Regions from separate parts of the Silvimonas soli genome, predicted to be linked through region 2. Evidence: riboswitches for the same ligand, from Rfam matches in the RefSeq annotation. Region 2 holds a riboswitch; the other holds the start of a gene.
What was found. Region 2 has a riboswitch for glycine ahead of N7220_RS17180 (L-serine ammonia-lyase). Riboswitches for the same ligand answer to the same signal wherever they lie in the genome.
Positions count from the first base shown of each region.

Region 1: it holds a riboswitch for glycine, as region 2 does, so the genes downstream of both, gcvT (glycine cleavage system aminomethyltransferase GcvT) here and N7220_RS17180 (L-serine ammonia-lyase) in region 2, are expected to answer to the same signal.

Region 1 covers NZ_CP106736.1:2,525,609-2,530,028, reverse strand. The annotation lists gene ahcY (adenosylhomocysteinase) at 1-429, opposite strand, end outside; S-adenosyl-L-homocysteine riboswitch at 527-591, opposite strand; gene N7220_RS11645 (REP-associated tyrosine transposase) at 784-1,299, shown strand; glycine riboswitch at 1,454-1,551, shown strand; glycine riboswitch at 1,666-1,781, shown strand; gene gcvT (glycine cleavage system aminomethyltransferase GcvT) at 1,835-2,980, shown strand; gene gcvH (glycine cleavage system protein GcvH) at 3,103-3,489, shown strand; gene gcvP (aminomethyl-transferring glycine dehydrogenase) at 3,586-4,420, shown strand, end outside.
Region 2 covers NZ_CP106736.1:3,753,521-3,757,940, forward strand. The annotation lists gene N7220_RS17165 (M20 aminoacylase family protein) at 1-13, shown strand, start outside; gene N7220_RS17170 (hypothetical protein) at 270-617, shown strand; gene N7220_RS17175 (ChbG/HpnK family deacetylase) at 814-1,716, opposite strand; glycine riboswitch at 1,920-2,005, shown strand; gene N7220_RS17180 (L-serine ammonia-lyase) at 2,239-3,639, shown strand.

The DNA.
Region 1 (4,420 bases), 1.2 Mb from region 2:
GCCGTCATCCAGAATCAGGTTGGCAAATTCGCCATTGGGCCATTCAAAGATTTGATGGGTGAACTGCCAGTATTCTTCCAGCGATTCGCCCTTGAACGCGAACACTGGCGTGCCCTTGCCGTTGTGGCCATTGGCGGCGATACCGGCAGCGGCGTGGTCTTGCGTCGAGAAAATATTGCACGACGCCCAACGCACTTCAGCACCCAGCGCTTGCAGGGTTTCGATCAGCACGGCGGTCTGGATGGTCATGTGCAGCGAACCGGCAATGCGCGCGCCCTTCAGTGGCAGCGTGCTGGCACCTTGTTCACGTACGGCCATCAGGCCTGGCATTTCAGTTTCGGCAATGCGGATTTCCTTGCGGCCCCAGCTCGCCAGCGAGAGATCGGCAACGTGGAAATCGGTAAATTTGGTATCAGCCACAGCGTTCATGTGAACGTCCTTTACGTTGTGGCCGGTTCGGGGCGGGGTGAAACATCACCTGAAAACCTGCATGGCAAGTTTGAGCCCGTGTCCGGCACGGTTGTTCATCAGGTGAGCGCCGTTGAAACTCCGGGCCTGGGATGAGAACACATCTCGCAGCGCTCCCCGGAAGTGGGCGGATTATAGCAAAACTCACTCGTTGCGCATGCGACAGCATGCTGAACGGGAATCGCAAGCTGGCTACATCACCGTAGGGCGGGTGCAACCCGCCACGATTGCCACGCTAGCTCCATGAACTACATCAAATCCAGATTAGAAATCCACGCATAGGCTCGACACTTCACATAGGCCGACCGTTCAGATATGTCCAACTACCTGCGAACTCAAATCCCCGGAGGCACCTACTTCTTTACTGTAGTCACAGAACAGCGGCGGCCCATTTTGACCAACGCGGATGTTCGCAAGGCATTGCACGTTGCCATTGTTGAAACACGCAGAACACGGCCATTTCGTATCGATGGCTGGGTACTTTTGCCAGATCACCTGCACTGCATCTGGACGTTACCTGATGGGGATGCCGACTTTTCCACTCGCTGGAAGAAGATAAAACGTGATGTTAGCGTAGCGTGTGCAGAAAGCTATCTGCAACACGATTTACTCAATCCACGCCGAAGGACAAAGGGCCACAGCACACTTTGGCAGCATCGCTTCTGGGAACACGCGATCGCCAATGAACAAGAATTCAAGAGCTATCTGGATTACCTGCACTGGAACCCGATGAAGCATGGATTGATCACCCGCATCTTAGACTGGCCGTGGTCTTCGTTTCACAGATATATGCAGCAAGGCGTCTATTCTGCGGATTGGTGTATTGCATAAAACCATTGCCATTCATCAACCGGCGGGTTACACCCGCCCTACTTCATATTCGCAGCGCCTTAGTAGGGCGGGTGCAACCCGCCACCTCCATGACATATTCCCCTTGACCCGCATGAACGGCAGTTGCCAAGCGGGCGTGGGCTGCGCATAATCCGCCCGTCATGCAGGAGAGTGTTTTGTCCGCAATGGATGAAGCCGCCGAAGGCGCAAGCGCACCCGCAATCGCTCAGGCAAAAGGACTGTATGACATCGGCCGCAAAGGCCGCTGAAGAAAAGGGTTAGGGCAAGACGCCAGGCCGCAGACAGTACTTTGCTGTACGGCAAGGCCGGGCAACGCAGCCATCACCTTTTTATTCAGTGGCGGGCTGGAAAAACTCTGGAGAGCGGCGCGGTTGTTGCGCGCACACCGAAGGGGCTAAGGGCGACAGTGCGTGCATACGCCATCGCCTGAAAATCTCAGGTGCCGGGACAGAGGGGTGTGGTAAGCCGCAGATACGGTGTACGTATTTGCAATCCACACGCCCAGGAAATCCCGATGACCGCTCCACGCACCCCGCTGCAACCCGACTCAAGCACATCCAGCGCCACTGTGGGGGTACCCCCGAGGGGTACACCGCTGTACCAATCCCACCTCGACGCTGGCGCGAAGATTGTCGACTTCGCGGGCTGGTCCATGCCGATTCATTACGGCTCCCAACTCAAAGAACACGAAATCGTGCGCGCCGATGCAGGCATGTTCGATGTTTCGCACATGGTGGTGCTCGATATCACCGGTGGCGATGCCAAGTCCTGGTTGCAAGGCATTCTGGCTAACGATGTGGCCAAGCTCGGTTACATGGGCAAGGCGTTGTATTCGGGCTTGCTGACGCCTGAAGGCACGGTGATCGACGATCTGATCGTCTATCTGGCCGAAGATGGTTATCGCATGGTGGTCAACGCCGGTACACGTGAGAAAGACCTGGCGTGGCTGCGCAAAACGAGCGAAGGCCGCGAGGTCATCCTGACCGTGCGTGATGATCTGGCAATGCTGGCGGTGCAAGGCCCCAACGCCATCAACAAGGTCTGTAGCGTCAAGCCGCAATGGGCAGATGCGATCCGCGCGCTCAAGGTATTCCAGGGTGTAGCGATGGGCGAATGGTTTGTGGCCCGTACCGGCTATACCGGTGAAGACGGCCTGGAAATAATGATTCCAGCCACCGAAGCTCCGGCATTTTTCTCGCAACTGATCGCTGCCGGTGTCGCGCCGTGTGGTCTGGGTGCACGCGACACGCTGCGGCTGGAAGCAGGCATGAACCTGTACGGCCACGACATGGATGAAACCATCAGCCCGCTGCAAGCCGGTATGGGCTGGACTATCGCCTGGGAACCCGCCAGTCGTGACTTTATTGGCCGCGCCGCGCTGGAAGCTGAAAAAGCCGCTGGGGTTGCCATGAAACAAGTCGGCCTGGTGCTGGAAGGCCGCGGCGTGCTGCGTGAAGGCATGCGAGTGGTGGTTGCAGGCGCTGGCGAAGGCGTCATCACCAGCGGCACCTTCTCGCCCACGCTCAAACACTCAATTGCCATCGCCCGCGTACCTGCCGCAGTCGGCAGCACCGCAGAGGTGGATCTGCGTGGCACACTGACGCCTGTGCGCGTGGTCAAGCTGCCATTTGTGCGCCTGGGCAAGAAGGTCTTTGACTAAATCAATCTGCGTGGCGAGCCGTGGGCAACGGCTCGCCCACTTGTAATCCGGATTTACTGGTTCTGAATTTTTCTGAAGCAGTAACAAGCATTTAAACCCATTTGAATCGAGAGAGAACCATCATGCTGGATATCCCTGCAGAACTGAAATACGCCGCCAGCCACGAGTGGATGCGCCTGGAAGCCGATGGCACCGTCACTGTGGGCATTACCCACCACGCGCAAGAATTGCTGGGCGATCTGGTGTTTGTGGAGTTGCCAAAAGTAGGCACGACGCTGGCTAAAGAAGAACAAGCTGGTGTGGTTGAATCCGTAAAAGCCGCGTCTGACGTGTACGCACCGATTGCCGGTGAAGTGGTCGCCATCAATACCGAACTGGAAGCAGGCCCGGAAATCGCCAATACCGAGCCGTACTCCGGCGGCTGGTTCTTCCGCCTCAAGCCGGCCGATGCCGCCGATCTGGACGGCATGTTGTCCGCCGAAGACTACGCCCGCGAACTCGGCGCGTAATACCTGTAGGGCGGGTGTAACCCGCCGCCGCCCGCCCTACATGTTTCACCCATTTGCCCTTGCCCACTTGCCGCAGCTTGCCTGGATTTGCCCTAAATGACGACGCTCTCAGAATTGTTTAACCACGACGATTTCATCAACCGTCACATCGGTATTGATGAAGCCGACGCTACCGCCATGCTCGCCACGCTGGGTCTGAAATCCAGCGCAGAACTGGTTGACCAAACCGTGCCTGCCGGTATCCGTTTCAACCAGAAGCTGGCCTTGCCGGATGCGATTTCCGAAACTGAGGCGCTGATCCGCCTGAAGGAAATTGCCGGCAAGAACCGCGTCAATAAATCGTATATCGGGCTCGGTTATCACCCCACACGCCTGCCTAACGTCATTTTGCGCAACGTACTGGAAAACCCCGGCTGGTACACCGCCTATACACCGTATCAGGCCGAAATCGCCCAAGGCCGACTGGAAGCATTGCTGAACTACCAGCAAATGGTCATCGACCTGACTGGTCTGGAATTGGCCAATGCTTCGTTGCTGGATGAAGCCACCGCTGCTGCTGAAGCCATGGCCATGGCACGCCGCGTATCCAAAGCAAAAGCCAACCAGTTTTTTGTGGATGAGCGTGTGCTGCCACAAACGCTGGATGTGCTGAAAACCCGCGCCGATCATTTTGGCTTTGAACTGGTGGTGGGTCATGCCGAAGCAGCCGGTGCCAATGAATACTTTGGCGTGCTGTTCCAGTACCCGGGCGAAAACGGTGAACTGGTCGATCTGACCGGTTACATTGCCGCCGCCAAGGCCAAGGGTGCCGTGGCGATTGTCGCTGCCGACATGATGGCGATGGTGCTGCTTAAATCCCCGGGCGAAATGGGCGCCGATGTCGCGATTGGCAACACCCAGCGCTTTGGCGTGCCTATGGGCTTTGGTGGTC
Region 2 (4,420 bases):
TTACCTGAAGTAAAACGTTGTGTTTATCTGTTTCTGATGACAAAACCCCGGCCCACCGGGGTTTTGTTTTTTGGACGACGCAACCGTGGGGATCGGCAGGAAATTTGTAGCTCAAGGTATCCGCAGCATGCCCTGAAACCGGCGGCTACAAAGGTCGCCCGCTGCTACAAACACCAATACACAGCCATTCATTTACCGCTAAACCACCATGCTATTGTCAGCGCCTCTTCACCATTTGGGTGACAGACACTGCGCAGGAGTAGTGGTTTATGGGGAACAAACAACGCATACCCGCGCTGGCTTTGGCGGTGGTTTTTTCTGGCTTGGCCCTGATGGCGTGGGCGGCTGACGGTGTACCGCCACCTTCTTTGCTGGACACAGACTTGAGCGCTTCGGCACCGGCTGGCCAGTGCAGCGCACCACCGGGGCAGGCCGGTGAGCAAGGCAGTGGTAATGGGCACAAGCAACATCGACGGCCGCCACCCGGGATGGATGGCGACAATGGCGACGGCCCTCCGGATGGTCCGCCGCCGGGTGGTAAAGAGGGCCATCGCCCGCCCCCGCGTGACGGCTCCGCACCGCAAGGCGTGCCACCTTCGGGTTGTGGCGTGCAGTAACTTTGTGACTCGGCTTTTGTTTGAGTCAATGTCAGGACAAACGACTTACCCGATTTTTTGTTGGACCGTGCGTACTGTTGGCCGCACGTTGCGTACTTCCCTGGGAACTGGTGTTGTAGTGTGACGCCTCAGGCCGCAAGCGGGTTGCTGACCCTCGCTGCGGTCTTTTTTTTGCGCTTGGGCATGCCGACTGAGTTCAATCAGCCGACAGTGCTTCACGCAGGGCACGCATGCCAATCAGCTTGAAACCGCGTTCGTCAATGGCGCTACGCAATGCCGCACTGCCCAGTAGCTCGCGATCCGCCAGACGGGTGCGGAAGTCCCGGGCGGCAATGGTGCGCAGCTCTGGCGTATCGTCGGCGGGATGGCAAACCAGCACGTGCACGCCTGCGCCACGGCTATCGAGCCAGTCGCAGGCAAATGCCAGTCGTTCTGAATGCTCAAGCTGCTTGTTGAACGGCAAGCCCATCACGCTGGCGACCAACACAACTTTGCCTGCCGCCGCCCGGTATTGAGCGACCACCTCTGCCGCTTCTTCCAGCGGAATCACGCACATCTGGGCAACCTGCCCGGCATCGATATCTGCAATCAGCGGTGGCACGCCATTTTGGGCGGCTAGTTCCAGGTAGATCGGCATCAGTTTGGGGTGATACAACGTCAGCATGTGGCTATCCACATGCGTGATATCGATCCCGAAAGCGGCGGCACGCTCGATTTGCGCGGTCAGTTCTTTGCGTGCGGCATCTACGTTGGCCGACTGGTGGGTCGGGCGCGCCAGCGAATGCAGATAACCGTGAGCATCCAGCAAGCCACTGGCTGGATCGCTGGTGGTGAGCGCACTCCAGCGATAGTCAGTCCACTCGCAATTGAGCGTCAGATGCACGCCCAGATCAGCGGCTGCACCCAGCTCTTTGGCCGTGCGGGCCGCATATGGAAACCAGCTACAAGGCACCATGGTCGAGGCGGAAGTCAGGGTGCCGATCTCTACCAGCGAGCGCCATGCGCTGACGGTAGCCTGGCACATGCCGATATCGTCCGCGTGCGTAACCAATAGACGATCACTGGCTTGAAAACCGAGGCGTTCTTGCAAGGTAGGCATGGTGCTTTCCTGTTTCTGGTTTGGATGGGCCGAGCCAGTATAGGCCTGGCGCTTTGATCGCTGACGTTACCGCCATGCAAGCGCGCAATGTCGGCAAACTCTGTTCCTGCCAAGGCAGTTGGCGCGAATGTCGCAGCGACCGATCATGGCGTAGAACCCTGATTGACATGCCATTGCCATCTCTCTACATTGCCCTCAGCTCTGACAGCTGCGCAGGAGAGACCACCGCTGGTGGCGCCGAAGGGGTATCGCCCTGAAAACTCTCAGGCAAAAGAACTGTGCTGCCATAGGGCTCTCTGGAGAGTGGGTCGCATGACCCCGCCGAAGGAAGCAAGGCGCCCATAGCGGGTGCCGCAATCTCTCAGGCACCAAGGACAGAGGGGGCAACATCCGGCTGGATACGGATGGGCTCTTGCTTTGGTGCCATTGCGCTTTGCGCGCCACAATCCCACCGCTCCCGCCGCCCGATTCAGCACAGTACGCTGGCCTGACGATTAGCCCGGCCAGTCAGAGAAGGTGCTTATGGCAATCAGCGTGTTCGACCTCTTCAAAGTGGGCATCGGCCCATCCAGTTCACACACGGTTGGCCCCATGCGCGCCGCCCGGCAATTTGCCCTGCGGCTGGCCAAAGATAGTTTGCTCGACCAGGTGACTAGCGTGCGCGCCGAACTGTTCGGCTCACTCGGCGCAACCGGCAAAGGTCACGGTTCGGATATTGCCGTGCTACTGGGCTTGAGCGGCGCCGAGCCGGATACAGTGGATGTCGATCAGGTCGCCGCGCAGGTAGCGGCGATTCGCAGCAGCCAGCAACTGCTGGTGTTGGGCACGCACGCGGTGGCTTTTCGCGAACCCGAGCATCTGACGCTGCACAAGCGCAAAACACTGCCATTTCATCCAAACGGCATGATCTTCGAAGCTTCCGACGTCGCTGGGCAGGTGTTGTCGCGGCGCGCGTATTTTTCGGTGGGTGGTGGTTTTGTAGTTGATGAAGCGGCCATTGATGCCGGTTTTGCGCCACCTGACGTAACCCACATGCGCCACCGTTTTGCCACTGCCGCCGAGTTGCTGGCACTGTGCGAATCGGAGCAAAAGTCGATCAGCCAGATCATGCTGGAAAACGAACTCACCTGGCGCGACGAGGCCACCGTGCGCCACGACTTGCTGAATATCTGGCAAGTCATGCAAGCCTGTGTGCGCCGTGGCTGCGAGCGCGAAGGCATCCTGCCCGGAGGCATGAAAGTGAAACGCCGCGCCGCCGAACTGCAACGCAAACTGCTGGCCACGCCTGAGGCTGGTCTGCGCGACCCACTTACGGTTATGGATTGGGTCAACCTGTACGCGCTGGCGGTGAATGAAGAAAACGCCGCCGGTGGCCGGGTGGTAACGGCCCCCACCAACGGCGCCGCCGGCATCATCCCCGCAGTCATGCATTACTACATACGCTTTGTGCCCGGCGCGAATGAAGATGGCATCGTGCGTTTTATGCTGACGGCGGGAGCGATTGGCATTTTGTTCAAGCTGAATGCGTCCATTTCCGGGGCCGAAGTGGGTTGTCAGGGTGAGGTGGGTTCTGCCTGTTCTATGGCCGCTGGCGCTTTGGCTGAAGTGCTGGGAGGTACGCCGCAGCAGGTTGAAAACGCCGCCGAGATTGGTATGGAACACAACTTGGGACTGACTTGCGACCCGGTGGGCGGACTGGTGCAGGTGCCATGCATTGAGCGCAACGCCATGGCGTCAATCAAAGCCATTAACGCGGCACGGATGGCATTGCGGGGAGATGGCAGTCACTTTATTTCGCTGGATCGGGTGATCCGCACCATGCGCGATACCGGGCGGGATATGAATACCAAGTACAAGGAAACGGCGAGAGGTGGGTTGGCGATCAATATTGTTGAGGTGCCGGTGAATGTGGTGGAGTGTTGAGGTTGTTTTTGGCTGGCGATTTGGAAGGGGATTTGGCGCGGGGCGATTATCCACCGTGGCAGCAGTTGCGATGAGACGCGTTTTTGTAAGGCGGGTGCAACCCGCCGTTGCGGATTGGGTTTCAGCTTCAAAAGCTTGTTTTGTTTGTGCCTACGGCGCGAGTGAAAAGCGTTTGATACCCGGTGGTGATCGGGGGCACGTTTCATATGCAAAAGACACTAATCGTGCAACTTGCGTCGCCAAAGAAAGGTAACCCAAAGTCCCGTAGAGCGGGATAGCAAAAGGCGACCCGGGCGCGAGCGTCGGCGGGGCCCAAAGTCAAAAGCCGTGCCCATCGGGGGCACCCCCACAACGATGCAAAATGCTTCGAATGCGGTTGCAGGGGGAAGAACCGTCTGTTTGCCAAGATGGTCTACGCGCACCCTGCGTGCCCTCGGTCGGCCCGGAGCCTGGGTCTCCGGCTCTCGGTCGGCGTGGTGAGCATGGATGATGAGCCTGGAAGTAACGGCGATGCGATGCCCCTCTTTTCCAAAGAGGGGTTAGGGGAGATTGGGTTTTGGGTGGATTTGGCAGCGGTGGTGAACTCCATATTGCAGCCATCTCCCCCCGCCCCTCTTCCAAAAGAGGGGAGCTAAGAGCAACAGCAGATACCTTCGGCATCAATACTACCTCGTCATTCCCGGCCTGGGCGGCCCCCTTGGCGGGAATCCAGCGGCTACGTTCGCCATCGCTCCCTTGGCAGGAATTCAGTGCAATGGCGATTTACAACTGCGAAAGAACA